DNA from 4 places in the Halopseudomonas sp. 4NH20-0008 genome. Region 2 is predicted to be linked to each of the others. Evidence: predicted binding sites of a transcription regulator. Region 2 holds the regulator's gene; each other region holds the start of a gene.
What was found. Region 2 encodes sigma-54, which starts transcription at its own class of promoters, with help from an activator protein. Its sites were predicted from a motif close to ANTGGCATNNANNTTGCTNT; they were not measured.
Positions count from the first base shown of each region.

Region 1: flgA (flagellar basal body P-ring formation chaperone FlgA) is a predicted target of sigma-54. The motif match lies at 2,017-2,036, and genes of this name have one in related genera.
Region 3: glnA (glutamate--ammonia ligase) is a predicted target of sigma-54. The motif match lies at 1,450-1,469, and genes of this name have one in related genera.
Region 4: nirB (nitrite reductase large subunit NirB) is a predicted target of sigma-54. The motif match lies at 4,002-4,021, and genes of this name have one in related genera.

Region 1 is NZ_BAAJMD010000006.1:130,259-138,127, reverse strand. Features, by position in the region: gene AC27HQ_RS08010 (flagellar brake protein) at 1-177, opposite strand, end outside; gene AC27HQ_RS08005 (flagella synthesis protein FlgN) at 257-718, opposite strand; gene flgM (flagellar biosynthesis anti-sigma factor FlgM) at 771-1,091, opposite strand; gene flgA (flagellar basal body P-ring formation chaperone FlgA) at 1,233-1,946, opposite strand; gene AC27HQ_RS07990 (chemotaxis protein CheV) at 2,063-3,004, shown strand; gene AC27HQ_RS07985 (CheR family methyltransferase) at 3,038-3,865, shown strand; gene flgB (flagellar basal body rod protein FlgB) at 4,077-4,481, shown strand; gene flgC (flagellar basal body rod protein FlgC) at 4,485-4,925, shown strand; gene flgD (flagellar hook assembly protein FlgD) at 4,941-5,627, shown strand; gene AC27HQ_RS07965 (flagellar hook protein FlgE) at 5,663-7,066, shown strand; gene flgF (flagellar basal-body rod protein FlgF) at 7,265-7,869, shown strand, end outside.
Region 2 is NZ_BAAJMD010000010.1:118,171-126,039, reverse strand. Features, by position in the region: gene mlaE (lipid asymmetry maintenance ABC transporter permease subunit MlaE) at 1-112, opposite strand, end outside; gene AC27HQ_RS11690 (ABC transporter ATP-binding protein) at 112-927, opposite strand; gene AC27HQ_RS11685 (KpsF/GutQ family sugar-phosphate isomerase) at 1,306-2,277, shown strand; gene AC27HQ_RS11680 (KdsC family phosphatase) at 2,274-2,804, shown strand; gene lptC (LPS export ABC transporter periplasmic protein LptC) at 2,804-3,382, shown strand; gene lptA (lipopolysaccharide transport periplasmic protein LptA) at 3,369-3,902, shown strand; gene lptB (LPS export ABC transporter ATP-binding protein) at 3,899-4,624, shown strand; gene AC27HQ_RS11660 (RNA polymerase factor sigma-54) at 4,710-6,212, shown strand; gene hpf (ribosome hibernation promoting factor) at 6,305-6,613, shown strand; gene ptsN (PTS IIA-like nitrogen regulatory protein PtsN) at 6,633-7,091, shown strand; gene rapZ (RNase adapter RapZ) at 7,097-7,869, shown strand, end outside.
Region 3 is NZ_BAAJMD010000009.1:109,072-116,940, forward strand. Features, by position in the region: gene glnA (glutamate--ammonia ligase) at 1-1,357, opposite strand, end outside; gene typA (translational GTPase TypA) at 1,814-3,625, shown strand; gene AC27HQ_RS10780 (hypothetical protein) at 3,840-3,983, shown strand; gene AC27HQ_RS10785 (hypothetical protein) at 4,061-4,675, shown strand; gene AC27HQ_RS10790 (pilin) at 4,672-5,157, shown strand; gene AC27HQ_RS10795 (alpha/beta hydrolase family protein) at 5,489-6,415, shown strand; gene AC27HQ_RS10800 (DUF805 domain-containing protein) at 6,524-6,877, opposite strand; gene AC27HQ_RS10805 (YkgJ family cysteine cluster protein) at 7,058-7,456, opposite strand; gene AC27HQ_RS10810 (VTT domain-containing protein) at 7,547-7,869, opposite strand, start outside.
Region 4 is NZ_BAAJMD010000008.1:27,588-35,456, forward strand. Features, by position in the region: gene AC27HQ_RS09585 (CmpA/NrtA family ABC transporter substrate-binding protein) at 1-265, shown strand, start outside; gene AC27HQ_RS09590 (ANTAR domain-containing response regulator) at 262-840, shown strand; gene AC27HQ_RS09595 (nitrate/nitrite transporter) at 1,026-2,237, shown strand; gene AC27HQ_RS09600 (bifunctional protein-serine/threonine kinase/phosphatase) at 2,240-3,904, shown strand; gene nirB (nitrite reductase large subunit NirB) at 4,164-6,620, shown strand; gene nirD (nitrite reductase small subunit NirD) at 6,617-6,943, shown strand; gene AC27HQ_RS09615 (nitrate reductase) at 7,266-7,869, shown strand, end outside.

The DNA.
Region 1 (7,869 bases), on a different contig from region 2:
GCTGTCATTATCCAGCTTGATTATGAAGCTTTGAAATTTCTGAGAACGATCAGTAAAAGTGATGCTGAGCTGCTCACGGGCCAGATGCAGGTTACGTAATAGAGAAAAAATCTCTACCGGCGAGTGGACTTCTCGAGGCGCCTGCGGGCCGGCTTCTTGTTCAAATAACCTGGACACTATGCGTTCTCAATCACGGAGCTCTCAACACTGAGAAGGATAAGGGGGGGCTGCCATAAGATGGCATTTTGGCATCCATTCAAGCCTTGCTCAAGCTTCGATTGTTTGAGCCTCGGCTGGTGATGCCTTGACTGTCATAGACATGCTGACTGGACTCGCCTTGATTGCGCAGAAGATCCAGCAGGTGGCCGGTAGCCTGTTGATTGTGTCTGACCAGTCGGGCATTGCGTTCGTTGGCACTGTTGCAGCGCTCGAGTGCATCTTTGAAGGATTGAAACTGCTGTTTGGCGGTGTCACTGGCGTGGGTAAGAACCCATTGCTCCAGATCAGGCCCGGGAAGCATGCCATGTTCCTTGCACAGTCGAGAGATGAGTTGGTCGTGTTCAGTCAGCGTGTTGATCAGAGGGGCCTTTTCGGCCAAAAGAACTTCCAGGCTTGCCATATCCCGGGCAATCAGAAAATCCCTTTCTCTGTCTAGCAGATCAGCAAAGTCCAGACAGTTCTGGCTGGCGTTGGCAAAGAGTTGTTCAAACTGTTCCATCCGGATGCTCCGCTTTAACAGGTTAAGCAAAGTCTCCGGATGGTAATCCGGATTACTCTTCCAGAGCCAGCAGCTTGTCAGCTATTTTGCTGCTGTCAGCCTGGTAGGTACCTTCGCTGATGGCCTGGCGCAATTGGGCGACACGCTCATTGTCAACAACGGGCAGATCGCGCAGGCGTTCTTCAATGGTTTGAATTTGCTGGGCCTGACTGCTGAGTGTTACACCGCCATCACGGGGTGGCGGGGAAGGCGCCTCGGATTGTGCTGTCGCACGCGGGGCTTCCACTGCATCGCGTTTGCCGTTATTTGCACCAGTCTGCGCGCTGCGGCTGGCGCCGTTGCTGCTATTGGATGCGTTGAAGTCGATAACCATTCTGTTTTCCTCAGAACCTGAATGTTTTACTGAACTCTATAACGGCAGGCAGGCCAGAAACTTTAGAAAAAAATAGTGTGAACCAATACACATTTGCTATATGGCTCACAGAGTCTAGTTTACCCCATGTCAGGGGCATTTTCACAGAGCCACTTCTACCTGCCCTGGACCTAGAACCCGGGCCGAGATAACCCGCCCGGAACGGCTGTTGCGCACCCGAATTTGGCTGCCAGTATTCCCGCTTTCCAGCGCTTCACCGGGCATGCGTACGTCTATCTGGCGATTGTTTGCGCTAATGACAACCTTGTCGCCACGCTTGACCACTTCGTCCTGTTCAAGCGCATTGGGTGCCAGCACACTGTCGGCGCCAAGCTGTCGTCTCAGTCGCATGCCGACAACCTGTTGTGGGTCTGTCAAATAGGCATTGCCCAGCAAGCCGACATCACGTTCCAGCATGGCGATATCCTCAGGACTGACGAGACTGTGTCGCGGTAAAGGACGGGTAAGAACGAGAACGGATTGGAACAGGCTGACCTGTGCTGGAACAAACAGGCGCCATCTTACCGCCGGACTCTCGCAGCTGATCCGCACTGTGACCCTTCCGACGGGTTCAGCAGGGCTCTCCAGGCTGGCATTCAGGGATTGTTCAGGGCAGAGCGGTAGGCGTAATCGTGGATCCAGACGATTAACCTGGATCTGATGACGAGCATCACGCCCGCTGTTGGCAAGATAGTCTTGTATTTCCTGCTCAAGAAAGTGCTCTGTCGTGCCGATAAGCTGTTCGATCAGCGGGTTGGCTGAAAGGCCGGCGCAAAAAAATATCGGTAAGACCGCGCACCCTGTGAGAAAACGCATACAATTAACCCTGATGACCTTTGGTTTGGTTTGTCAAAATAATGTCTTTGACAGACGCTTTCCTTAATCAGCAGCAAAATGCGTGCCGCTTTCCCAGCAATCATGAGGAGCTTCCTATGGCTGGCGTAATGGATTCGGTCAACCAGAGAACCCAGTTGGTAGGCCAGAATCGCCTTGAACTCTTGCTTTTCCGGCTTTCCGGTTCGCAGCTTTATGGTATCAACGTTTTCAAGGTCAAGGAGGTGTTGCAATGCCCCAAACTGACCCTGTTGCCGCGCTTGAATCCGGTTGTCCGAGGCGTGGCACACATTCGTGGTGGTACCTTGCCCATAATCGACTTGAACAAGGCAACCGGTGGGCCCGGGCTGGAAGATCTGTCCACGGCCTTTGTGATTATCACTGAGTACAATTACCGGGTTCAGGGCTTTCTGGTACGTTCGGTTGAGCGCATCGTCAACATGAATTGGTCAGAGATCCACCCGCCGCCAAGGGGGACCGGTCGTGACCATTACCTGACGGCCGTCACCCGCGTGGACGACATGATGGTGGAAATCATCGATGTTGAGAAGATCCTCGCTGAGGTTGTACCTACGGTAGAGACCATTTCAGACGGCGTCATTGACCAGCAGACCCAGGTCGAGGCTCAGGCCAGCCGGGTTTTGATCGTTGATGATTCGTCGGTGGCACGCAAGCAGGTCATGCGCTGTTTGCAGGAAGTGGGTGTTGAAGTGGTCGCGCTCAACGATGGCCGGCAGGCTTTGAACTACCTAAAGGACATTGCTGATCGCGGTGAGTCGATTGACAAGCACCTGCTGATGATGGTGTCAGATATCGAGATGCCGGAGATGGATGGCTATACCTTGACCGCAGAGGTGCGCAACGATCCGCGGATTAATGGCCTGCATATTCTCTTGCACACCTCGTTGTCAGGGGTGTTCAATCAAGCCATGGTGAAGAAGGTAGGTGCTGATGACTTTCTTGCTAAATTCAAGCCTGATGAGCTGGCTCAGCGGGTTATCGATCGCATTCATGCACTGCGGATAGCGCCAGATGCTTGAGGCTATAATCAATCTGACAATGGGATGGACTGCGTGACCTCAGCCAACAAGGATTTTCAGGTTTTTCGCGAATTTCTGGAAAAAGCCTGTGGCATTGTGCTCGGGGATAACAAACAGTACCTGGTCGCCAGCCGGCTCAATCGGCTGATGGAGCAGCAAGGTATCGGCAGTCTGGGTGAGTTGGTCACGCGAATTCAGTCGCAACCCCGTGCCGGATTGCGGGAAGCGGTCGTTGACGCCATGACGACCAATGAAACCTTGTGGTTTCGTGACGTTTATCCCTTTGAAGTGCTGAAGACCCGACTTATACCCGAGTTCATCAAAGGCAACCCCGGTCAGCGTTTGCGCATCTGGTCGGCAGCCTGTTCCTCTGGTCAGGAACCCTATTCCCTGAGCATGAGTATTGATGAATTCGAACGTAGTAATCTGGGTCAATTGCGCGGTGGAGCTCAAATAGTGGCTACGGATCTGTCGGGCGGGATTCTGACAGCCGCCAAATCAGCTGAATACGACAGTCTGTCTGTAGCTCGGGGCTTGTCAACGGAGAGGCTGACACGCTATTTCGACCAATCCGGCCCGGGCCGCTGGGTGGTCAAGCAGCCTGTACGCAATCGAGTAGAGTTCAGGGCGCTCAACCTGCTCGACAACTACGCCATGCTTGGCAAGTTCGACATCGTCTTTTGCCGCAATGTACTGATCTACTTTTCCGCTGAACTCAAGCTCGATATCTTGCGCCGCATTCATGCCACCCTCAAACCCGGCGGTTACCTTATGCTGGGCGCGTCTGAAGCCCTCAATGGTCTGCCTGAGCTGTACCAGATGGTGCAGTGCAGTCCTGGCATTGTGTACAAGGCCAAATAGGGGTCTGTCACTTCCTGTTATTAGCGCTACTTCTGCTTTTGCTCTTTGACCGCCATGGGCTTTGCTGGTGGCAGGATAAGAATTGCCGCCTGTTATTCTATTAAATCCACAAGCAATTGAAATTTAATGCTTTTTTATTTTGGCACGCTGATTGCTTTGTAAATCCTCAGAGACAGTTGGTGGCGAGACTTTGCCGCCCTGAGGAGTGGATATGAGCATCAGTTTTGACAAAGCGCTGGGAATACACGAACAAGCCCTGAATTTCCGCGGGCAACGGGCTGCCGTGCTGGCGAACAATATTGCCAATGCCGAAACCCCCAACTACAAGGCACGGGACCTGGACTTTGCCAGTGTACTGGCAGCTCAGAACAGTGAGCAGGGGCAACAGTTTGCCGCCCGGCAAACGCACGCCCGGCATATGAGTACTGACAACTTTGTAGATCAGGCTGCTGGGTTACGCTTCCGCACGCCGCTTCAGCCAGCAGTAGACGGCAACACGGTTGATACTCAACTTGAGCAAGCTGAGTTCGCCAAGAACGCCATAGACCTGCAAGCCAGTTTTACTTTCCTCAATTCAAAGTTCAAAGGGCTGACCAGCGCCTTGAGAGGAGACTAAACCATGTCCCTGAGTGATGTATTCAACATTTCTGGATCGGGCATGAGTGCCCAGTCCGTTCGTCTTAATACGGTGGCCAGCAATATTGCCAATGCCGAAACCGTGTCCAGCAGTATTGACCAGACCTACCGCGCCCGGCATCCGGTATTTGCCACCGTGTTCAACAGTCAGACCGGAATGGGGCCTTCGTTGTTTGCCGACCAGCAGCAGGCTGGTCAGGGCGTTCAGGTTCAGGGTGTGGTTGAGTCCGATGCCGCTTTGCAACCGCGTTACGAGCCGGATCATCCAATGGCCAATGAAGAAGGTTATGTGTTCTACCCCAACGTCAATGTGGTCGAGGAGATGGCCAACATGATGGCCGCCTCACGCGCCTACCAGACCAACGTCGAAATCATGAATGCGGCCAAGACCATGTTGCAGCGCGTTCTCACACTGGGCCAGTAAAGGGAGTAATCGATAATGAGCATAAGTAGCGCACTCGGTGTGGGTGCCAACGCGCTGGATCAGTATCAGATTGATCAAAGCCGTGGTGTTAAGGGTGATGAGCTGGGCAAGGATCAGTTCCTGACGCTGCTGGTAACCCAGCTGAATAATCAGGATCCGCTGGCGCCGCAGGAGAATGGTGAGTTCATTGCCCAATTGGCGCAGTTCAGTACGGTAGAGGGTATCGAGACACTCAATACCAGCATGGAGGCCTTGCTCAGTGGTTACCAGTCGTCCCAAGCCCTGCAGGCTTCGGCGCTGGTCGGTCGTAAGGTCATAGTGCCGTCTGACAAGGCGATGGTGGATACCACTCAAGGCATAAAAGGACAGCTGGCCCTGCCGCAGCCCAGTAACAACGTGTATGTCAATGTCATGGCGGACGACGGCAGTCTGGTGACCCGAATCAACCTGGGTAACAAGGCCGAGGGTATGCATGACTTTGTCTGGGACGGTACGGATGATAGCGGCAATATCATGCCGCCCGGACGTTACACCTTTGAAGCCATGGCGGTTCAGGATGGGGGTAACAAACAGCTGGCTACCTTGCTGCCGGCAAACGTGGACAGTGTGTCGCTGGGCAACGGTACCGGCGGGCAAATGATGTTGAATGTCGCTGGGCTGGGCAGCATCAGCCTGTCGAATGTGTACTCAATCAGTCAATAACAGTCGTCCGATCCCGTATCGGCAGGAGCAGAATCATGTCTTTTAACGTGGGTTTGAGTGGTATTCGGGCGGCGTCATCGGATCTGAATATTACCGGTAACAATATTGCCAACGCGGGCACTGTGGGCTTCAAGAGCTCGCGTGCCGAATTTGCCGATGTTTATGGTGCATCCTTGCTCGGGTCCGGCAGCAATGCGCTGGGCAGTGGTGTTCTGCTGGGTGATGTCGCACAGCAGTTTACCCAGGGCAACATCAATTTCACCGAGAACAGTCTGGATCTGGCTATCAATGGCAATGGTTTCTTTGTCACCAGCAATCAGGGCGCCTTGAGTTATACCCGTGCGGGTTATTTCGGCACCGATCGCGAGGGTTTCATTGCCAACAACTTTGGTGAGCGACTGCAGGGCTTTGGTGTCAATGCGGTAACCGGCCAGATCAACCAGGGCGTGCAAACCGACCTGCGGGTTGATACCCGCTCGGCTGATCCGAATGCGACATCTATCATTGATTCAACACTGAATCTGAACTCGACCAATACCCGCCCGGTCATCTGGCAACAGGGCTACGATACCGCCTTCAACGCCTCGATTGCCGGTGCCGTTGACCCGTTGAACCCAACGCCAGCGGAAATTGCCACGGCCGAGGCTGCGGGTCTGGCTGCCGGACGTGATACCTTCGATCCGTCCAACTCGGCGACCTATAACAGCTCAACTTCGGTTAACATTTTTGACAGTCTGGGTAACCCTCATACCCTGACCAAGTACTTTGTCAAAACTGACGGCAATAGCTGGGACATGTTCACTCTGATCGATGGCCGTCAGGTCACCAATGATCCGCTGACCAACAACGCTTTGCCAACCGACGCCGCCTTTAACCCGCAACCGGTTGCATTATCATTCAATAGTGTAGGTCAGTTGACCACGCCTCAGCCGTTAAGCAATATCGACAACTGGGAACCATTGGATCCGACCGGTTTGCCCACGGGTGCTGATTCTCCGGCGGCCTTTGATATCAACCTCACCGGCACCACCCAGTTTGCTTCCAGTTTTGCCGTGACGGCGGTCGTGCAGGATGGCTTTACTACCGGTGAGCTGGCTGGACTTGAAATTGATGACACGGGCTTGCTGGTAGCCCGCTATACCAATGGTCAAACCCGTGTCCAGGGTCAGGTGGTGCTGGCGACCTTCGCTAATCAGCAGGGTCTGACCCCGCTCGGCAAGACCGCTTGGGCCCAGTCATTTGCCTCGGGTGAGCCGGTGGTTGGCGCACCTACTACAGGTACGTTGGGAACCATTCAGTCCGGGGCGCTGGAACAGTCCAACGTCGACTTGTCTGAGCAATTGATTAATCTGATCATTGCCCAGCGTAACTATCAGGCCAACGCCAAGACCATTCAGACTGAAGATGCGGTAACCCAGACGATCATCAACCTGCGTTAAGCCGCCTTCCGGGTGATCCGGAAGCGATAGGGCAATACCGGCAAGTTTTCGCCTGCCGGTATTGCCATTTTTTTTGCTTTAAAGCCAACCCATTGAAATTATTTACTTATTTAATAGCCATCGTGCTTGGCACGATATCTGCTTGATTCCCTGTAACAGCGACAAAGCGGCAATAACTTGTCGATACGGGAGTAGAGCGTGGACAAATCCTTATTTATCTCCATGAGCGGTGCCAGCCAGAACATGCTGGCCCAGCGAGCCCATGCCAACAATCTGGCCAACGTCAGCACCACTGGCTTTCGCCGTGACTTTGAACAGGCGCGTTCCATGCCGGTGTTTGGTGAAACTTTGCCAACCCGCGCTTATGCCATGACCGAGCGCCCGGGTACGGATCTATCCGTTGGCAGCATGCAGGAGACCGGACGTGACCTGGATCTGGCGGTTGAAGGTGAAGGTTGGATTGCCGTGCAGGCGCCGGATGGCACCGAGGCCTACACCCGTGCCGGTAGTCTGAATATTGACGCTTTCGGTCTGCTGCGCACATCCAGCGGCTTACCGGTGTTGGGCAATGCTGGCCCGATAGCCTTGCCGCCGGCCGACAAGGTAGAAATCGGGCAGGACGGCACCATCAGCATCCGCGCGCTGGGCGAGGCGCCCAATGTGTTGGCTGAGGTTGATCGGATCAAGCTGGTCAAGCCGGAAGCGGGTTCATTGCGCAAGGGTGAGGACGGCTTGATGCGTGTTGAAGGCGCGCTCGAGCAGGAAGCGGATGCCACGGTGCGGGTTGCCAGCGGTTTTCTGGA
Region 2 (7,869 bases):
TCGAGCGACCTGTGATGGCGTGAAACAGAAAGACGCCCGAGCGTCCCAGACCTGCTACTACATCAAGACCCGCAGCGCCCAGAAGCGCCAGCCGATCAGCCAGGGTTTTCATTACGGCCTACCCCGCTTGAGCAAATCGTCCATGTAACCCGCAGCCGGATAATGGAAGGGAACCGGGCCGTCCGGCTCACCCATCATGAACTGGCGAATGCGTGGATTATCTGAGTGCATCAGGTCGTCCGGCTTGCCATGACCCAATACCTGACCGTCACCCACCACATATAAGTAGTCGGCAATACTGGCGGTTTCGGCCAGATCATGGGAGACCACAATACTGGTCAGCCCCAGCGCATCATTGAGCTGACGGATCAGCCGCACCAGCACGCCCATGGAAATCGGATCCTGACCGACGAAGGGTTCGTCATACATCAGCAGCTCGGGGTCCAGGGCAATAGCACGTGCCAGCGCAACACGACGCTTCATACCGCCTGACAGCTCATCGGGCATCAGCTTGTTGGCGCCACGCAAGCCAACGGCCTGGAGCTTGAGCAGAACGATATCGCGAATCATGTCTTCGCTCAGTTCGGTATGCACACGCAAGGGAAAGGCAACGTTCTCATAGACCGACAGGTCAGTGAACAGGGCACCACTCTGAAACAGCATACCCATGTGCTGCCGTGCCTCGAACAGCGATTCGCGTTTGAGCCTCGGGATGTCCTGGCCATTGACCAGCACCTGGCCGCTCTCGGGCCGTAACTGGGCGCCAATCAGGCGCAGCAGCGTGGTTTTGCCACAGCCGGACGGCCCCATGATCCCGGTGACCTTGCCGCGCGGTATGCGAATGTCCACCTCGTTGAAAATAGTGCGACCTTCACGCTTGAAGGTGACCTTCTTCAAGTCAACGATATAGTCTTCAGAATCAGTCATAAAAAGATATGGCTTCCGTTGCTGTCGGCACAGGGCGGACCAATTGAACGCGCTAATATAACAGTTTGGTCAGTGCAGCCCAAGTAACCGGCCAAACAATTAGGCGCCAGCCTATTTAGCAGGCCAACCACCTCTTGCAATAGCTAAGGCTCCACGTGCCCCAAAGGAATCAATCGCTTAGTCGAGTCTGGCCGCCCTTGCCCACGAAACCACCGCCACTCCAGCGCAGTGCAACTTTCCACAGGCAATATTCGTTAACCATATCGCCATCGCCAATGCTTCATTTAGCGCCGAGGTGACTATCATTGGGCAAACGGATGAGTTGCTGGCAACAAAACGCTATACTTGCTCGCCTGACCCAAGACAGCACGTGAGCCCATGCCTGATTTTGATTATATTGCCTCTGCCCAGCGCAGCATTCGCCTTGAACGTGACGCTGTAGATAGCTTGTTGGCGCGCCTTGACGAGCACTTTGTGAAGGCCTGCCAGGCACTGCTGCAGTGCAAGGGACGGATAGTCGTGACCGGCATGGGCAAGTCCGGCCATATTGGCAAAAAGCTCGCTGCCACCCTGGCCAGCACGGGCAGTCCAGCGTTTTTTGTTCATCCGGGTGAAGCCAGTCACGGCGACATGGGCATGATTACCCGCGATGACGTGGTGATTGCCCTGTCCAACTCAGGCAATACCGCGGAAGTCGTCACGCTGCTGCCGCTGCTCAAGCGTCTGGGCGTTCCGCTGATCAGTATTACCGGCAACCCGGAATCCATCATGGCCCGCTCCGCCCTGGCCAACCTGCATACCGGCGTTGAGCAGGAAGCCTGTCCGCTGAATCTGGCGCCCACCTCCAGCACCACCACGGCTCTGGTCATGGGCGACGCATTGGCCATTGCCCTGCTTGAAGCCCGCGGCTTCAGCGCCGAGGATTTTGCCTTCTCCCATCCCGGCGGCACCCTGGGCCGACGCCTGCTACTGCTGGTGGATGACATCATGCATAGCGCCGAACGGATGCCGCTGGTTTCCCCCGAGAGTTCACTGCGTGACGCCCTGCTGGAGATGACCCGCAAGGGCCTGGGGCTGACAGGGGTGATCGATGACAACGGCCTGCTGGCCGGCATCTTTACCGATGGTGACCTGCGCCGCACGCTGGATCTGGGCGCCGATATCCACAGCCTGACCATGGCCCGGCTCATGACCCCACGCTGCAAGACCGTCCGCGACGGCATTCTTGCTGCTGAAGCCCTGAAAGTCATGGAGGACAGCAAGATCAATGGACTCTTTGTTGTCGATGCCGATGGTCGACCGGTAGGCGCCTTGAACATGCATGACTTGCTTCGCGCGGGGGTGGTATGAGCCATAACCATGAGTTGCTGACACGCGCCAGCCAGATTCGCCTGGCGATTTTCGATGTCGACGGCGTACTGACCGACGGCCGCCTGTTCTTCATGCCCGATGGTACTGAGTTCAAATCCTTCAATACCCTGGACGGACATGGCATCAAGATGCTCATGGCCTCAGGTGTCGAGGTCGCCATCATCAGTGGACGGCAGTCACCGCTGGTTGAACGTCGCGCCGCCAACCTGGGCATCAAACATCTTATTCAGGGTCGTGAAGACAAACTCAATGCCCTGGCCGAACTGCGCCAGATTGTGCCGGTCGAGCTGGAACAGATCGCCTTTCTTGGTGACGACCTGCCCGACCTACCGGTCATGCGCCGTGTGGGCCTGGGTATCGCCGTGGCCAGCGCCGACGTCTTTGTCCGCGAGCAGGCCCATGGCGTGACCCTGGCCAATGGGGGTGCTGGCGCGGCACGCGAGTTCTGTGAGCTGATCATGCAGGCACAGGGCACCCTGGACTCGGCCCGGGCGGCTTACCTCTGATGCCGTCGATTCCACGCTATCTGTTGACTGGCGGACTCGTCGGACTGGCCATGATACTGGCACTGGCGGTCGGCTACTTCAATATCCGGCCGGCCAGCTTCACGCCGCTGCCACTGGTGACCGATCCGTCGCAACCGGATTTTTTCATGCACAACACGCGCATTTTGCAACTGAATGAGGCGGGTACCACCGCCTACCAATTGACCAGCGAACGCGCCGTACACCTGCGTGACGATGACAGCACCCTGCTGACCGAACCGCGACTGCAGTTTTTCCGTGATAATGAACCGTTGCCCTGGCTGTTGCAGGCGGAAAGTGGGCGTGCCGCTGAAGGTGGCAACCGCGTTGATCTGGAGCGCAATGTGATACTGCAGCGTGACGACCCCGCACAGGCCACAACGCGTATGAATACCGAAGCCTTGACGCTGTTCCCGGACCGGGATTATGCCGAGACCGCCGAGGACGTTAGAATCGAGGCCGCCGGCAGCGTTACCACTGCCACCGGCATGAAGGTTTATCTCAATGACGGCCGCTTGGAGCTGCTGTCCACCGTACGAGGTCAGCATGAGGCGCGTTAAAACCCTGTGTATTCTAGTTTTGTTATCCGGGCCGACAACGGCTCTGGCCCTGCCTGACGATGCCAACCAACCCATCCGCATCCAGGCCAACAGCGCAACCCTCAACGAACGACAGAGCACGGCTGTGTACAACGGCAATGTCATCATTACCCAGGGCAGCATGCGCCTGACCGGTAGCCGTGTGACGCTGAATACCGACAGCGACGGTCAGGTCAGCAAGATCGTCAGCGAAGGCAGCCCTGCCAGCTATGAATCGACGCCACGGGCCAATCAGAACCCGGTCAAGGCCCGCAGCAACACGATTGAATACCACGCCGATACCGAGCGCGTGGTACTGATCAACAACGCGTTCCTGGAACAAGACGGCAATACCTTTCAGGGCGAATACATCAGCTACGACATCAATCGCCAGATTGTCGATGCCGGGCGCAACGGTGGTACCAGCGGGGCCGAGCAGCCACGCATCGAAATCACCATTCAGCCCCGTCGTCGCACCGACACCAGCGAACCCCAGCCATGACCACACTTGAAGCCCGTCATCTGGCCAAGGCCTACAAATCACGCAAGGTCGTTCGTGACGTGTCGGTCTCGATCAAGAGCGGTGAAGTCATTGGCCTGCTGGGCCCCAATGGTGCAGGCAAAACCACCTGCTTCTACATGATTGTCGGCCTGGTCAAGGCCGATGAGGGGAGCATTCTGGTCGACGGCGTGGATGTCACCCGCCTGCCCATGCACGGCAGAGCACGCCAGGGTATCGGCTACCTGCCGCAGGAAGCCTCGATTTTCCGCAAGCTCAGCGTAGCGGACAACATCATGGCGATTCTCGAGACCCGCAAGGATCTCAATCGCCAGGGCCGTGAAGGCAAACTCGAATCCCTGCTGCGCGAATTTCACATTCATCATCTGGCCGACAGTCTGGGCATGAGCCTCTCCGGTGGTGAACGGCGGCGCGCTGAAATTGCCCGTGCACTGGCCACCGAGCCCAAGTTCATTCTGCTCGACGAGCCCTTTGCCGGCGTTGACCCGATCTCGGTCAACGATATCAAACTGATCATCAAGCATCTCAAGGACAAGGGGATCGGCGTGCTGATCACCGATCATAATGTGCGCGAAACACTCGACATCTGTGACAAGGCCTATATTGTCAATGACGGTCACATCATTGCCGAAGGCGATGCCGATACCGTACTGGCCAACCAGACCGTAAGGGATGTCTATCTGGGGCATGCCTTCCGTCTGTAAAATAGGTTACAAATAAGGCATGCTGGCCACATGGCCAGCACACTGGATTCTGTCCAACCCTGAGTACAAGGTACGTCGTCTGAACATGAAACCCTCGCTCGTCCTCAAGATGGGGCAGCAGCTGACAATGACACCTCAGCTGCAGCAGGCCATCCGACTGCTTCAGCTGTCCAGTCTGGATCTCCAGCAGGAGGTTCAGGAGGCACTGGAGGCCAATCCGATGCTGGAAATGGCTGACGAGGGTGACGACGACTACGGCAATGGCGGATCCGACAGCGCAGCCGACGGCGATGATGCGCCCGCAGTGACCATTCCGGAGCCGGTGGCCATGGACGCCATCGAGCAACACAGCCAGGCTGAAGAAGAAGGCAACTGGAACGAACAGATCCCCAACGAACTGCCTGTTGATACCCAGTGGGACGATGTCTACCAGACCTCGGCCAGCTCGTTGCCAAGCAACGATGATGAGGAGTGGGACTTTACCGCCCGTACCGGTACCGGTGAGACCCTGCAAAGCCATCTGGAATGGCAGCTCAACCTGATCCCCCTGTCTGAAACCGACCAGATTATTGCTCTGTCACTGATTGATGCGATCAATGCCGACGGCTACCTGGAAGAATCCCTGGACGAGATTCTTGCCTCACTCGACCCCGAACTGGAGGTCGAGCTGGATGAAGTGGAAATGGTCCTGCACCGTATTCAGCAGTTCGAGCCGGTCGGTGTCGCAGCTCGCAACCTGAGTGAATGCCTGCTGTTGCAACTGCGCCAGTTGCCAGCCGATACCCCGCTGCTGGAGCAGGCGATGAAGGTAGTCAAGGACCACCTCGAACTGCTTGGCAGCCGTGACTTTGCCCAACTCATGCGGCGCACCCGACTCAAGGAGGATCAACTCGGTAAGGTCATCAGTCTGATTCAGACCCTCAACCCCCGACCCGGCTCGGAAATCGCCTCAGGCGAGCCTGAGTACGTGATCCCGGATGTGATCGTGCGCCGTGACAACGCCCGCTGGATAGTCGAGCTGAACCAGGAAGCCGTGCCCAAGGTCCGGGTCAACAACCATTATGCGTCCATGGTCCGCCGCGCCGACTCCAGCCAGGACAACACCTACCTGCGCAATCATCTGCAGGAAGCCCGCTGGTTCATCAAAAGCCTGCAAAGCCGCAACGAAACCCTGATGAAAGTCGCGACGCAGATCGTCGAGCATCAGCGCGGCTTTCTCGAGCAGGGTGAAGAGGCCATGAAACCACTGGTGCTGCATGATATTGCCGAGGCCGTGGGCATGCACGAGTCAACCATTTCGCGGGTTACCACGCAAAAATACATGCATACCCCGCGTGGCATATTCGAGCTCAAGTACTTTTTCTCCAGCCATGTCGGCACCGCCGAGGGCGGTGAGTTCTCGTCCACGGCGATTCGCGCCCTGATCAAGAAACTGGTCGCCGCAGAAAACCCCAAGAAACCATTGAGCGACAGCAAGATCGCTGGTTTACTGGAAGAGCAAGGAATTGATGTCGCAAGGCGCACCATCGCCAAATACCGCGAATCGCTGAACATCGCTCCGTCCAGCGAACGCAAAAGGCTGGTTTAACCAGCCTGGATCAAGAAGTCAGTACGTTACCCGTGGCACCATGGGATAACCTTGGGATATCCCATGCCACACAGTCCAACAGGAGAAGACGTATGCAACTGAATCTCAGCGGTCACCATGTTGATATTACCGAGTCCATGCGTGAGTACGTGAACGAGAAAATGTCTCGATTGGAGCGACACTTCGACAAGATCACCAATGTTCAGGTTACCCTGGAAGTTGAAAAGCTGCGGCAGAAAGCCGAAGCGACCCTGCATATTGCCGGCGGCGAAGTCGTCGCCAACTGCGAACATACTGACATGTACGCCGCCATTGACCTGCTGGTCGACAAGCTGGATCGCCAACTGATCAAGCACAAGGAAAAGAACCTCGACCGCCAACAGGGCGTCAACGACCGCTAAGGCAAACCGACGCAAAACCATGCAAATTGATCACATACTTACCCCCGAGCGCACCTTTGCCGGTGTGCAGGGGGTTTCAAAAAAACGCGTACTGGAACAGATTGGCAAGCTGGTCTCCCAGCACAGCCACCTGGACCCGGACGCCATCTATGAAAACCTGATTGCCCGTGAAAAGCTCGGTTCAACCGGCTTTGGCAACGGCATCGCCATTCCTCACTGTCGTCTGCTGGACTGCCACAAGGCTGTCGGCGCCTTGCTGCAGCTGGAAGACAAGATCGACTTTGACGCCCTCGATGGCCAACCGGTTGATCTGATCTTTGTTCTGCTGGTACCCCAGGAAGCCAACGAACAGCACCTGCAAATTCTCAAGATGCTGGCCGAGAAGCTCGACCAGGCCAGTCTGCGCGAAGCGCTGCGGGCCGCACCGGACGCTGAAAGCCTGTACCGCATCATGACCACCAGCGCGACGGGAAGCTGAGCCCCATGCGTCTGGTTGTGGTCAGTGGCCGCTCCGGTTCCGGCAAGAGTACCGCGCTGCATCTGCTCGAAGACAACGGCTTCTACTGCATCGACAACCTGCCGGCCGGTTTGCTGCCGGAACTGGCGCGTCAGGTCAATCTGTCCGAACTGGAACTGCCCAAGGTGGCCATCAGCATTGATGCGCGCAACCTGCCCAGCGACCTGAAACGCTTCCCCGAACTGCTCAAGCAGGTGCGTGATGCCGGCGTACACTGCGATGTGCTGTTTCTGGCTGCAACCGATGATGTGCTGATCAAGCGGTTCTCGGAAACCCGGCGCAAACACCCGCTGACCGACCAGAATCATTCGCTGGGCGAAGCCATTGCTGAAGAACTGAGATTGCTCGAGCCGATCATTGATCTGGCCAGCCTGAAGATCGATACCAGTCATCTGACCCTGTACCAGTTACGTGACCTGCTTAAACAACGATTGCTCGGCACTCGCGCCCATGGACCATCGGTATTGGTGCAGTCCTTTGGCTTCAAACGCGGCGTGCCGGTTGATGCCGATCTGGTATTCGATGTGCGCTGCCTGCCCAATCCTTACTGGAAGCCTGAGTTGCGTGCCTTTTCCGGCCGCGACCAGGCCATCCGTGACTACCTTGAAGCGCAACCCGAGGTAGAGGATATGTACCAGGACATTCATCATTTTCTGGAAAAGTGGTTACCTCGCTATGCCGCCGGCGAACGCAGCTACATGACCATCGCCATTGGCTGTACTGGCGGTCACCACCGCTC
Region 3 (7,869 bases), on a different contig from region 2:
GCACCTTGATTTCTTCAGCGGCTTTCAGCTCGATGTAGGCATCGATGAACTCATTGGTGAAGACGCCGCCCTTGGTCAGGAACTCGCGATCTGCATCCAGTGATTCCAGGGCTTCCTTCAAGCTGCCACAGACCTGTGGGATCTGCTTGGACTCTTCCGGCGGCAGGTCATACAGGTTCTTGTCGGCTGCATCGCCAGGATGAATCTTGTTCTGGATACCATCCAGGCCGGCCATCAGCAGCGCTGCGAAGGCCAGGTAGGGGTTGGCAGCCGGATCAGGGAAGCGTGCTTCGATGCGACGGGCTTTCGGGCTGGAAACGTAAGGAATACGGATCGAAGCGGAGCGGTTGCGGGCCGAGTAGGCCAGCATCACCGGAGCTTCAAAGCCGGGGACCAGACGCTTGTAGGAGTTGGTCGACGGGTTGGTAAAGCCGTTCAGAGCCTTGCCGTGCTTGATGATACCGCCAATAAAGTACAGGGCAGTGTCGGACAGGCCGGAGTAACCTTCGCCAGCAAAGGTGTTCTTGCCATCCTTGGAGATGGACATATGAACGTGCATGCCGGAGCCGTTATCACCATACAGCGGCTTGGGCATGAAGGTGGCGGTTTTGCCATAGGCATCGGCCACGTTGTGTACGCAGTACTTCAGGGTCTGAACTTCATCAGCCTTGGCGGTCAGGGTGTTGAACAGCACACCGATTTCGTTCTGGCCGGCCGTTGCCACTTCATGGTGGTGAACTTCGATGGTCAGACCCATTTCTTCCATGGCATTACACATGGCAGTACGGATTTCGTGGTCGTGGTCGACCGGAGGAACGGGGAAGTAGCCGCCCTTGACGGCTGGACGGTGACCCTTGTTGCCGCTTTCGAAGTCGGCGTCAGTGTTCCAGGAAGCCTGCTCAGAGATGATCTTGAACATGGAGCCGGAAATATCGGACTTGAATTTGACTTCATCGAATACGAAGAACTCGGGCTCGGGACCAACGAAAACGGTGTCACCAATGCCGGTCGACTTCAGGTATTCTTCAGCGCGCTTGGCGATGCCGCGCGGATCGCGCTCGTAACCCTGCATGGTAGAGGGTTCGATAATGTCGCAAACGATGATCAGGGTGGGTTCTTCGGTGAAGGGGTCGAGAACCGCAGTGCTATCGTCGGGCATCAGGATCATGTCGGAAGCTTCAATGCCTTTCCAGCCAGCGATCGACGAACCGTCGAACATCTTGCCTTCTTCAAAGAAGTCATCATTGACGTCACGGGCCGGCATGGTCACGTGCTGCTGCTTACCTTTGGTATCGGTGAAGCGCAGGTCAACCCACTTCACGTCAAACTCTTTGATCAATTGAATCGCTTTCGACATGGTTTCCTCCAGAAGGAATCGTTTGCCGGACATTGGGTCCGACGCTGCTAAATGCGAGCGGAACAGGCTTGAGCGTCCGCTTGCCTTATAAGTGAGCAAAAGCTGTGCCATTTCGGAGCATTTGCGCAAAGCCGCACGACAAAGGGCTTTCAGCGAAAGGCCGGGACAGATGCATCTGAATGAAGCACTAAATCGGTGCATTAATGCACTGATTCGCACCAAAGTAGTGCCTGCATGGCTACTTAATCGACCCCACACCTATGTGGGCCAACTATAATGCGCTGCTTTGCGACATCCTGCATCAACGGCGTGAAAAAAGGCAGGGAGACAGAGGCTTAAAGGCGGAAAATCCTCGAGCGCGTACAAAAAACATACACTGTCATCATCATCTCTGTATAATCCCATCCTCTTTTTTCAGTTAGTCCGGCCGTTGTCGGGCAATCCAGGATGTCCATTGTGATCGAAAATCTCCGCAATATCGCCATTATCGCCCACGTTGACCACGGTAAGACTACCCTCGTCGACAAACTCTTGCGCCTGTCCGGCACCCTGGACCGCAAGGAACTGGAAAGTGAGCGGGTGATGGACAGCAACGATCAGGAGAAAGAGCGGGGCATTACCATTCTGGCCAAGAACACCGCGCTGAAGTGGAACGGTTACGACATCAACATCGTGGATACCCCCGGTCACGCCGACTTTGGTGGTGAAGTCGAGCGGGTAATGAGCATGGTTGACTCGGTTCTACTGGTGGTCGATGCCCAGGATGGCCCGATGCCGCAAACCCGCTTCGTGACCCAGAAGGCATTCAAGGCCGGTCTGCGTCCGATCGTGGTTATCAACAAGATCGACCGTCCCGGTGCCCGCCCTGATTGGGTAGTCGACCAGATCTTCGATCTGTTCGATAACCTCGGTGCCACTGAAGAGCAGCTGGACTTCCCGATTGTTTATGCCAGCGCCCTGAACGGTATCGCCGGTATGGACCACGAAGCCATGGACGACCACATGGATGCCCTGTTCCAGGCCATCGTCGACCATGTGCCTGCACCGGCCGTGGATTCGGAAGGTCCCTTCCAGATGCAGATCTCCCAGCTTGACTACAACAGCTTCCTGGGTGTGATCGGTATCGGTCGTATCGCCCGTGGCAAGGTCAAGACCAACACTCCGGTGATCGCCATTGGTGCTGACGGCAAGAAACGTCAGGGCCGTATTCTGAAGATCATGGGTCACTCCGGTTTGCAGCGTATTGAAGTCAACGAAGCCCAGGCTGGCGATATCGTCTGCGTCAGCGGTATGGACGAGCTGTACATCTCCGACACCCTGTGTGACATGAACAACGTTGAGGCCCTGCCGCCGTTGTCAGTTGATGAGCCCACCGTATCCATGACCTTCCAGGTCAACGACTCACCTTTCTGCGGCAAGGAAGGCAAGTTCGTGACCAGCCGTAATATCAAGGAGCGCCTGGAAAAGGAGTTGCTGCACAACGTGGCTCTGCGCGTTGATGAGGGCGACTCGGCGGACAAGTTCAAGGTCTCCGGTCGCGGCGAATTGCACCTGTCGGTACTGATCGAAACCATGCGTCGTGAAGGCTTCGAGCTGGCGGTAGGTCGTCCTGAAGTAGTGATCAAGGAAGTCAACGGCGAGAAGCAGGAGCCCTACGAGAACGTCATCATCGACATCGAGGAAACCCACCAGGGTGCCCTGATGGAGCAGATGGGTCTGCGCAAGGGTGATCTGACCAACATGGTTCCGGATGGCAAGGGTCGTATTCGTCTGGAGTACACTATTCCGGCTCGTGGTCTGATCGGCTTCCGTAACAGCTTCCTGACCATGACCTCCGGCTCCGGCATCATGACCAGTACCTTCAGTCACTATGGTTCTATTAAGCTCGGTGAAGTGGGCCAGCGCCAGAACGGCGTTCTGGTCTCCATGGCCACCGGCAAGGCACTGACCTACTCGCTGGAAACCCTGCAGAGCCGTGGCAAGCTGTTCCTGGAGCCCGGCCAGGAGGTCTATGAAGGCCAGCTGGCTGGTATCCACGCCCGCGACAACGATCTGGTCATCAATCCGACCAAGGGCAAGAAGCTTGATAACATGCGCGCCTCCGGCAAGGACGAAGTCATTGCCCTGGTACCGCCGATCAAGTTCACCCTGGAGCAGGCGCTGGAGTTCATCGACGACGACGAACTGGTTGAAGTGACGCCCAAGTCCATTCGCCTGCGCAAGAAAGTACTCAACGAGAACGAGCGCAAGCGCGCCAGCAAGGGCTAAGCCCGGTTGTCCCAATCTGGCCTGCCTGCAGGTTGGATTGTCGCATCTCGATTGACATCAAGCCCCGCCGGTTTGCACCAGCGGGGTTTTTTGTGGCGGGCTATCGCAGTCAGGGAGTGGTATCGGCTTATGCCAGTGTCCTGTGCTTGTCAGCGGCTTTCCTGTTCCCTAGTATCAGCACCCAATTGCCTGTATCCATGGAAGGACGATCTGAATGTCATGGGACTCTTTTGCCTATCTGTGTCGCCGTGCTGCCCACGAACTGGGTGACGGCGAACCCCTTTCTGCCTGTTTCCAGCGTCTCTCGCAAGCACCCTCCGCCGGATTCTATGGTGCACGCCAGTTGCTGACTCGCTGACGGCAGACCTGCTTGCCCGGCTTGGGGCTGAGCCGGATCGGGACCGGGCCCTTATCGCCCTGCGGGCCTATGCCGGCATGGGTCAGCTGAGTCTGGTGGACCGGGCCATGCAGTTCAAACGGGTGCTGATTTACCTGGGCTTTGTTGCTGTGATTTTTTTCTTCATGAGCGCGATTTACCAGATCAAGGTATTGCCCGCCTTTATTGAAACCTTCAAGGCCTTTGATGTGCCTTTGCCCGCCAGTGTGTTCTTTCTGCATGAGTACTGGCACGTCTTTTCCTTGACCGTGATGTTGTTATTGCTGCTGGCGCTGTTAATCGGGCTGACCCTGCGCAGGTTGCTGCGTTTGCCGGTGGTGGCTGACAGGAAGCTGCCCCTGGGCTTTCTTCTGTTGCCAGGTATCAAACGTGCGTACCTGTCCTTGCAGGATATTCTGACGTTTCCTTTGCGCCCGTCGCTGGACAACAACAGTGTCATCGACGTGCACCTGGCCGATATTCAGCGCTGCGGGATGGATCTGGGTCGTGAAATGCAGATCATGTCGGGCATTGCCTTGCAGGAGCTGGTTCAACAGTGTGAGCGGCAGATGCGCGTCATCTCAGTAGCTATCGCACTGCTGGTAGTGGCCAATGTGCTGTTCTTCATCAACAGCGCCTATTCACCGATTTTCATGTTAGGAGAGGTGGTATGAGCAGGATGCACGGTTTTACTTTGATAGAACTGATGGTCGTGGTGGCCATTATCGGAATTTTGGCGTCCATATCCCTGCCGGCCTACCAGGTCTATATTCAGCGTAGCGAAGTTACCGAGGCCTTCAGCATGGCCAGCGGCGTGCGTTCCAAGGTCAATGCACATTATGAAGAGCACCTGGACTTTCCTGCGAGTAATGCCGCAGCAGGTCTGCCGATGCCGTCGCAGCTGATCGGTAATCGTATTACCGGCGTGGTACTGGAGCAGGGCGCCATCCATGTCACCATGGGCAACAAGGCTTCAACTGCCCTACAGGGTAAGACCTTGAGCTTTCGGCCGGCGGTGGTCATTGGTAGTCCGACCAGCCCGATTTCCTGGTTATGCGGTTATGATGAGGCCGTAGAAGGCATGCAGGCGATTGGTGAAAATCGCACCGATCTGGAGTCCGAGTTTCTGCCCGCCATTTGCCGACAACGCGGCTAGTCCGGCTGCCCCTCAACAGGGGAGCGCATGACCCTCGCCCTTGATGGCCCTGCGCAAGCGATTATCTTCAGGCTTGCGCAGGTCCATGTCTGACTGCCTTATCCCGCTATTGATTCATCCCATGTCCGTTGCACAGCGGTCTCATTGCCGAGAGTAATCCACGCCTGAGAGCCAGATTGCCATCCGCAATACAAATATCGCCCGAACGGGGTATGGGACAGACTGTCTCGATTGGTTCTAATGATCCTGCGCGCAATATTGCTCATTTCGAGGCACTAATTGAAAGCGCAGCAATATGCAAAAACAACTACAAGATGAAATTGGAGCTTTTATGAAAGCCAACCTAATCAGCAGATCATTGTTTTCTGCCCTTGCCGTAGGTGCCCTGGCGCTGTCAGCCTCGGTTATGGCGTCCAACCCCACGCCGCCACCCACCAATCCTGATCCAGGTAATAGCGTGTTTCAGCGCGGCCCCAATCCGACCCTGTCCTTTGTTGAGGGCTCTCGCGGCCAGCACAGCGTTTCGACACGCAGTGTCTCGGGTCTGGTGAGCGGTTTTGGTGGAGGCACAATCCACTACCCCAATAACACCACCGGAACCATGGCCGCTATCGTCGTGATTCCAGGTTTTGTCTCGGCCGAGTCGTCCATCGACTGGTGGGGCCCCAAGCTGGCGTCCTACGGTTTCGTGGTCATGACCATCGACACCAACAGTGGCTTTGATCAGCCGCCGAGCCGTGCACGTCAGATCAACAATGCACTGGACTATCTGGTCAGCCAGAACAGCGCCAGCGGCAGCCCGGTCCGTGGCATGATCGATACTAACCGTCTCGGTGTCATCGGTTGGTCCATGGGTGGCGGCGGCACAATTCGTGTTGCTGGTGAGGGCCGCATCAAGGCGGCTATTCCGCTGGCACCCTGGGATACCTCCTCCTTCTATGCTCGTCGTGTCAGTGCGCCGACTCTGATTATTGCCTGTGAATCAGACGTTATTGCACCTGTTCGCAATCATGCCTCACCCTTCTACAACAATGTTCCTAACAGCATCGAGAAGGCCTTTGTCGAGCTGAACGGTGGTAGCCACTACTGCGGCAATGGCGGTGGTTTCGGCTCTTACGATGCCGAGCTGGGCCGTTTCGGTGTGTCCTGGATGAAGCGCTTCCTCGATGAGGATACCCGCTACAGCCAGTTCCTCTGTGGTCCGAACCACGCGTCTGATCGTGATATTTCCGAGTATCGCGGTAACTGCCCTTACTAACAGGGAGGCAGGGCACCGGCTGATGCGGGTGCCTTGAATCGTAGGTAATAAAAAACCCGCTACGTTCAACGTAGCGGGTTTTTTTAACCCTGAGCTATCAGTGTTGCATCAAATCTGATCAGCCTTGGGGTTAGGGCCGTACTGGTTATCTTCCCGTTGGGTATCAGACGCCAGAAAGACAATAAGGACAATGACGCCAATCACAGGGATAAGCAGAATCAACTGCCACCAGCCGGAACGGTTGGTGTCATGCAGGCGGCGGGCAGCGATGGCGAGACTGGGGATCAGCAGAGCCAGAGCGAAGAGCGCCGTCAGCAGGTTCATGCCGATGATGTAATCAATAACGCCCAGACCAATGTAAATCAGGATATAAAACAGATAGAACATCCAGTACTGCGTGCGGGTGGCTCGCCCTGTGAAGTCAGCATAATGCAGCTTGATTGCGTTGACGAAGTGCTCCATGCAACTCTCCTTGTGAGTTGTTTTTTAGTATTAAGAGAACGTAACCGTCCTGTTCCCCGTTTCAAAATGTAACGGTTAACGACCACAAAGGGAATGCCATTCTGGCAACTACTTAATATTAATAAAGAAAACACCACGTGAAAGCGCCCCGGGCGCTTTCATTTCGGGGACTTAGCCTGATCAATAAATAGCCGGGCGATAAGCACAGAACCCTGGGCGCGGCCCGACCTGTGGGTGGTTGCGGCAGGTATCCGGACGCAGGGCATAGACACTGCAGCGCCTGCTGACGGGGTCCAGATACAGGCAGTCATTGTTGGCCATACGGCTCAGGGTGAAGATCTCTGTGCCGTGGTTGAAACGCTCCACCTCGCCGCTCTTTTGCAAGCGCCGGGCAATCAGCCTGAGCGGCTCAGCCCGTTCGAACTCGTCAACCAGGCCCAGGCGGATCAAATCGTTCAGACGTACTTCCACCGGCAGGGTGCAGCAACTGGCATGGCAGTTGTCGCACAGGCCCTTGCGGTAGCGTTGCCAGGTGTCGGTACGGTCAATATCGGCGGCTTTGATCAGAGGTGGTTTCATGTTCGCAACCCGGGGTGATCGAGCCCGCATGATAATCGATGAACGAGGCTGCAGGCAGGGGCTAGCGCACAAATGGGTAACTGTGCAGGGCTACTCTGGCTGTTGCGACTTGCGCAGCCAGCGTTGTCTGAGCAATGCCCCGAGAATCATCAGCCCAGCAAATATGAACAGCGGCAGCATGGCGTAGACACTCAGTGCCTGTTCCGCTCGGTTGGCCGAGACCATGCCATGTACAGCATGGGCATACAGGCTCCACTTGATGCCCAGGCCCAGTAGCGCAGCCAGGCTGAAGGACAGCAGCGGCAGATGCAGCACACCGCCAGCCAGGTTGATAAACGCGTGTGGGAAACCGGGCAGAATGCGCAGTGCACACTGCGTTAGAAAATCACTACGGCTGCCCAGTAGACGCAACA
Region 4 (7,869 bases), on a different contig from region 2:
CCCACCCTATTTATCGGACGGCATCTGGTTTATGACCCAGTTCCAGCGCTGGGGCCTGTTGCGACAGGAGCCGGACTACCATAAGGTCGCCTCGGAAGTGCAGCAATTGAGCCTCTACCGTGATGCCGCACAGGCGCTTGGCATTGCCCTGCCTGTTAGCGAACAGCGCAGCAGCACGCTGATTGATGGTCGTATCTGGGATGGCAGCGACCCACATGCCTATGCGCGCAGCTTCACTGTGCCGGCCCGGACAGGAGCCAACTGATGCGCATCCTGTTGATCAACGATACCGCCAGAAAAGTCGGCAACCTGCGCGACTCACTGATCGAGGCCGGATTTGAGGTGCTTGACGAGTCCGGTTTGTCCATCGACCTGCCGGCCCGGGTGCAGGCTTGTCAACCCGATGTGGTGCTGTTCGACAGCGATTCGCCCGGCCGCGATGTCATGGAACAGGTCTGCCTGGTCAGTCGCGACCAACCCAGACCCATTGTGCTCTTTACCGACGAACACGACCCCGAGGTCATGCGCCAGGCCATCCGCTCCGGCGTCAGCGCCTACATAGTCGAGGGTATTCAGAGCAAGCGCCTGAAAGCCATTCTGGATGTGGCCATGGCGCGTTTCGAGAGCGATCAGAAGCTGCGTGCAGAGCTGCATGAGCGGGAACAGCAGCTGTATGAACGCAAGCGCATCGAAAAGGCCAAGGGCCTGCTGATGAAGATGAAGGACTGCAGTGAGTCCGAGGCGCATACCCTGATGCGGCGCCAGGCCATGAGCCGGCAACAGAAAATCATTCAGGTCGCCGAACAGATTATCGCCATGCACGAGATGCTCAGCGAGTAACCCTTCCGCCCTCTGGCATGCTTCCTGCAAATTACTTGACTTGCAGCCAACGCCGGTTGCGCAACAGACAACGACGTCATCCCCACTCCCCGCGAATTGCGGGGGTGGGGGTGGCGTTTTTTTTTGCCGCAACGACGCCGGCAATGCCCCGAATCACACGCTGTAGCACATTTAAGGGACACGCAATGAACACAAGCTTCTGGAAAGCCGGTCACGCGCCAACACTCTTTGCCGCCTTTCTCTACTTTGATCTGAGCTTCATGGTCTGGTATCTGCTGGGCCCCCTTGCGGTGCAAATTGCCACCGATCTGGACCTGACTGCACAACAACGGGGCATGATGGTCGCCACACCCATTCTGGCGGGGGCGATATTGCGCTTGCTGCTGGGCTTTCTGGCTGACAGGTTGTCGCCCAAGACGGCCGGCATCATTGGCCAGGTGGTAGTGATCATTGCCCTGCTGGTGGCCTGGGTGCATGGCGTAACCAGTTATCAGCACGCGCTGCTGCTCGGCCTCGGGCTTGGCTTTGCTGGCGCCGCCTTTGCCGTTGCCCTGCCGCTCGCCTCACAGTGGTATCCAGCAGAGCATCAGGGCAAAGCCATGGGCATTGCCGGCGCGGGCAACTCCGGCACGGTATTCGCAGCCCTGTTTGCGCCGGGCCTGGCCTATCTGTTTGGCTGGCAGAGCGTATTTGGCCTGGCACTGATTCCCTTGGTAGCCACGCTGATCATTTTCATTTTGATTGCACGCAATGCACCCCAGCGGCCCAAGCCCAAATCAGCACGCGATTATCTACAGGCGCTGAATGATCGCGACAGCTGGTTGTTCATGTTTTTCTACAGTGTCACCTTTGGCGGTTTTGTCGGCCTGGCCAGCGCCCTGCCCGGCTACTTCAGCGACCAGTACGGACTGAACCCGGTCACGGCCGGTTACTACACCGCCGCCTGTGTGCTCGCAGGCAGTCTGATGCGCCCGCTCGGTGGTGCGCTGGCAGATCGCATCGGCGGCATTCGCTCACTGCTGTTCATGTACTCGATTGCCGCAGTCTGTATCGCGCTGGTCGGCTTCAACCTGTCCAGCTCAATTGCTGCACTGGCACTGTTCGTTACCGCTATGCTCGGGCTGGGTGCGGGTAACGGCGCGGTGTTCCAACTGGTTCCGCAGCGTTTCCACCGCGAGATTGGCGTCATGACCGGCCTGATCGGCATGGCCGGTGGTGTCGGCGGCTTTATTCTGGCCGCAGGCCTGGGCTCCATCAAACAGCACACCGGTGACTATCAACTGGGTCTCTGGCTGTTTGCCGCGTTGGGCCTGCTTGCATTGGTCGGCCTGTTCAGCGTCAAGCGTCGCTGGCGCACTACCTGGGGCTCATCGGCCATGACCTCGGCTCGAGTCTGACGATGGCTCTGCAACTGCATACCGACCAGGCCACCGCCGCAGGCCTGCGCAAGGATAACCAGGATGCCATTCGCGTGGTCACCCCGGCCCCGCGCCTGGCCGCCAGCAAAGGCCATCTGGTGGCGCTGGCTGACGGCGTCAGTCAATGCCGGGACGGTGGCCTGGCGGCTCGGGCAACACTGCAGGCACTGGCGCTGGACTACTACTCCACACCAGAAACCTGGTCTGTCACCCAGGGATTGGAACGCTTGTTGACCGCACATAACCGTTGGCTCCGTGCCAACGGTGGCGGGCAACCCCTGCTGACCACACTGAGCTGCATGGTGTTGCGCGGCTGCCGTTACACCATGGCGCATATCGGCGATTGCCGGGTTTACCTGTGGCGCGCCGGACGCCTGCAGAAAATCAGCAACGAGCATGTCTGGGAGCAACCCGGCATGCAGCATGTATTGAAGCGCGCCATGGGGCTGGATGAGCATCCGTTGATCGATTATGTCGAGGGCGATCTGCAGGTCGGTGATCGATTTCTTCTGCTCAGTGATGGCGTCTGGGCTCACCTCAGCGACGAGGCCATCAGCAGTCTGCTGGCGGCCCAGGGCAACAAGGTCGAAGGCCTTTGCCAGCAGATGATCGATCAGGCTCTGGGCAACGGCAGCCAGGATAACCTCAGCGCCTTGCTGCTGCATGTCGATGCGCTGCCGCAGGCCAGCCTTGAAGACAGCTTGCAACCCGCTGAGGAGCGTGCAGTTCCGCCACGTCTGAAGCCACAGCAACCCTTTGAGGGCTGGACGATTTGCCGTGAACTGGCTGAATCGCGGCAATCTCTGTTGTACCGGGTCAAGGACAGTCTGGGTCATCCCTGGTTGCTCAAAACCCTGCCGCCGTCCCGACAGCACGACCTGGCAGCCTGTCGGGAATTACTGCAGGAGGAATGGTTTCTGCGTCGAGTGGCCGGGCGCGGGATCCCGGAATTGCATCCCATGCCGGAGCGTCGTCACCATTACTACGTGATGCGTGAATACCCCGGCAAGAACCTGGCTCAACACAAGGGTGCGCATGGGCTCTGGAGTCTAGCCCAGTTCCAGCAGTTGGCGCCGCAGCTGTTGCGCGGGGTGGGCTGGCTGCACAGACGCAATCTGGTGCACCGCGACATCAAACCGGACAATCTGCATCTGGGTGACGACGGACAATTGCGTCTGCTGGATTTCGGACTGGCCTTCTGTCCGGGCCTGAGTACCTGGCATGCCGGCAGCCCGGTGGGCACGCCCAGCTACATTGCCCCGGAGATTTTTGCCGGCAGTGAGCCCAGCCCCGCACAGGATCTGTATGCCGCCGGTGTCAGCCTGTACTTTCTGCTCACCGGCCAATATCCCTACGGTGAAATCGAAGCCTTTCAGCGCCCACGCTTCAATCAAGCTGTACCGCCGAGCCGGTATCGCCCGGACTTGCCCGCCTGGCTGGATGACTGCCTGCTCAAGGCAGTGGCGATTGATCCGGCGCAGCGCTATGAAACGGCTGAGGAATGGCTACTGGCTCTGGATCAGGGCGACCGTTTGCCACCCGCCTGGCAACCGTTGATCGAGCGTGAGCCGTTATTGGTCTGGCGCAGCGTGGCGCTGATCGCCCTGGCGTTCAACCTGCTGTTTGTTGTGTTGCTGCTGCACTGACTGAACGGGCGCACCAACACGGCGCAAGATGCATCAAATAAGTGCAGAAAAAATAGTTAAATTAGACGCAAGTACCTGAATAACCGGGATTTGCAAGACTGGCACAATGCGTGCATTGGCTAGATCAAGATACTCAATTCAGCGTGGCTATCAACGGCGATAGCGCGCTTCCTGACTGAACAGGAACCGGACAAAGGCGTCCTACCGTGCGAACGGTGGGACGCCTTTTTTGTTTTCGCTCAAGCTTACGGAGCACAGCATGCAAAAGCTCAAACTGGTGATGGTCGGGAATGGCATGGCCGGGGTACGCACCCTGGAAGAACTGCTGAAACTGACACCTGACCTGTACGACATCACCGTGTTCGGTGCCGAACCGCATCCCAACTACAACCGTATCCTGTTGTCACCGGTTCTGGCTGGTGAGCAGACCTTTGACGAGATCATTCTGAATGATCTGAACTGGTACAAGGATAACGGTATCACCCTGCACACCGGCCGCAAGATCGTGAAAATAGATCGCAAGGCGCGCAAGGTGTTTGCCGATGACGGCACTGAGGCGGACTATGACCGCCTGCTGCTGGCCACCGGCTCAAATCCCTTCATTCTGCCGATTCCGGGCAACACCCTGGAGGGGGTAATCGGCTATCGCGATATCGCCGATACCGAAACCATGATGGAAACCGCCAAGACCCACAAGCATGCAGTGGTCATCGGTGGCGGCCTGCTGGGACTGGAAGCGGCCAACGGCCTGAAGCTGCGCGGCATGGATGTGACCGTGGTACATATTGGCGAATGGCTGCTGGAACGTCAGCTCGACCGTACCGCCGGTGATCTGCTGCAGAAGTCTCTTGAAGAGCGCGGCCTGAAATTCCTGCTACCGCAATTTACCAGTGAACTGCTGGACAACGGTGATGGCCGGGTTTGCGGCGTCAAGTTCAAGGATGGCAGCGTGATCCCGGCAGACCTGGTGGTCATGGCCGCCGGTATCCGCCCCAACAGCGATCTGGCGGAAAGCGCCGGTCTGGCCTGCAATCGCGGCATTCTGGTCAGTGACACCCTGCAGACCTATGACCCGCGCGTCTATGCCATTGGCGAGTGTGCCAGCCACCGCGGCATCGCCTATGGCCTGGTAGCCCCCCTGTTTGAACAGGCCAAGGTTTGCGCCAATCACCTGGCGATGCTCGGTTACGGTCGCTATGAAGGCTCGGTCACCTCGACCAAACTCAAGGTCACCGGGATTGATCTGTTCTCCGCTGGCGAGTTCATGGGCGATGATGGCAGCGAACAGATCACCCTCTCCGACCCCATTGGCGGCGTCTACAAGAAACTGGTGATCAAGGACAACATTCTGGTTGGCGCCTGCCTGTACGGTGATACCGCCGATGGTGGCTGGTACTTCCGCATGGTCAAGGAGCGCGCCAACGTCAGCGAGATCCGCGACCACCTGATGTTCGGCGAAAACGCCATTGGCGACACTGGCCATCAAGGTCAGAGCAAAACCACCAACATGCCCGATGATATGGAGGTCTGCGGCTGCAATGGCGTGTGCAAGGGCACCATCGTCAAGGCCATTCAGGAACACGGGCTGTTCAGCGTCGACGACGTGAAGAAGCATACCAAGGCCGCCAGTTCCTGTGGCTCCTGTACCGGACTGGTCGAGCAGATCGTGATCAACACGGTCGGCGGTGCGGCAGACGTCAAGCCCAAGAGCGAAAAGGCCGTATGTGGTTGTACCGATCTCAATCACGGCCAGGTCCGCAAGGCCATCCGTGAGCATCATCTGATCAGTATTCCGCAAGCAATGCGCTTTATGGAATGGCGCACGCCCAACGGCTGCGCCACCTGCCGTCCAGCGCTGAACTACTACCTGATCTCGACCTGGCCGGGTGAAGCCAAGGATGATCCGCAGTCGCGCTTCATCAACGAGCGCGCCCATGCCAACATCCAGAAGGATGGAACCTACTCGGTCATTCCGCGCATGTGGGGCGGCATCACCAATGCCGCCGAGCTGCGCCGTATTGCCGATGTCGCGGATAAATACCAGGTGCCAATGGTCAAGGTCACCGGGGGTCAGCGCATCGACCTGCTGGGCATCAAGAAGGAAGATTTACCTGCTGTGTGGAAGGACCTGGACATGCCCTCAGGGCATGCCTATGGCAAGTCGATTCGTACCGTAAAAACCTGCGTTGGCAGCGAGTTCTGTCGCTTCGGCACTCAGAACTCGACGCAGATGGGTATCGATCTGGAGCATGCGTTGTTCAACATGTGGTCACCCCACAAGGTCAAGTTGGCCGTCTCTGGCTGCCCGCGCAACTGTGCGGAGTCAGGTATCAAGGATATCGGCATCATCGGCGTGGATTCCGGTTGGGAGCTGTATATCGGCGGTAACGGCGGCATCAAGACCGAGGCTGGGGAGTTCTTTGTCAAACTCAAGACGGCTGAGGAAGTCATGGAGTACAGCCTGGCCTTCCTGCAGCTCTACCGTGAGGAGGCTTTCTACCTTGAGCGCACTGTGCATTACATGCAGCGCGTGGGCATGGAGCATATCAAGAAGGGTGTATTGGAGGATGCCGAGCGGCGCAAGGCATTGCACGAGCGTCTGCTGTTCTCATTGTCCTTCGAGCAGGATCCGTGGAAGGAGCGCATCGAGAAGGAGGAACTGAAAAACGAGTTCCGCCGCATCGCAGTCAAACAACTTGAGGAGGTAGCCCCATGAGCTGGCTTGACGTGTGCGCACTGGAAGAGATTCCACAACTGGGATCGCGGGTCGTCAACGGTCCCAAGGGTGACATTGCGGTGTTTCGCACCAGCGATGACGATGTGTTTGCCGTCGATGACCGCTGCCCCCACAAGAATGGCCCGCTGTCCCAGGGCATTGTGTTCGGCAAGCACGTCACCTGCCCGCTGCACAGCTGGACCATCCAGTTGGAGAGCGGTGAGGCCGTAGCGCCGGATGTGGGTTGTACGCATCGGTATCCGACGCGGGTAGAGAATGGTCGGGTGCAGTTGGTGTTGGATAAGGTCAAGGAGTCGGCGTGAGGGTCGCACTGATTGATAACATCCGGTGTATGGATGCCCTTGCCGGCCGACCGGTATGGACACGCTACGAGCACGTCCCTGTGAGCTCGACGATGCCCGCCCGACCGCCAAGGATGGCGGAAGTGTCGAAAATGCAGGAGCAATTTCCGACCAGGCATCGACGGTCCATACCAGCCGGACGGCAAGGGCACCGTGATGTACCGTGCAATCAATCAGTGCTATTCCCTTGCAAGAAGCGTCTCACGCTTTTAGATCCAGCAGACTGCAAGCAGTTAGTAGGCGTAGCTGCATCCAACGTCTCAGAATTAGGTGCAAACAACGGATGATCAAAACAACAGCCTCTACCTGTTGCTATTGCGGCGTCGGCTGCGGCGTGTTGATCGAGCATGACGAGCAGCAGATCCTCGGCGTCAGCGGTGACCCCACCCATCCGGCCAACTTCGGGCGGCTGTGCAGCAAGGGTGCCACACTGCACCTGACTGGCGACCTGTCGGCCCGTGCGCTCTATCCCGAACTGCGGCTGGGCAAAGGTCTGGCCCGCAGCCGCACTGACTGGGACACCGCCATGGGCCATACGGCCCAGGTGTTTGGCCAGACCATCGCCGAACACGGCCCCGACAGCGTGGCTTTCTATATCTCCGGCCAGCTGTTGACCGAAGATTATTATGCCTTCAACAAACTGGCCCGGGCGCTGGTCGGCACCAACAATATCGACAGCAATTCGCGTCTGTGCATGTCCAGCGCCGTAGTCGGTTACAAGCGCAGTCTGGGCGCCGATTCGCCGCCCTGTTCCTACGTGGACATCGAGGAAAGCGACTGTGTGCTGATTGTCGGCAGCAATATGGCCTACGCCCACCCGGTGCTGTTCCGCCGCCTGGAACAAGCCAAGGCCGACAACCCGGACAAGCGCATTATCGTGGTTGATC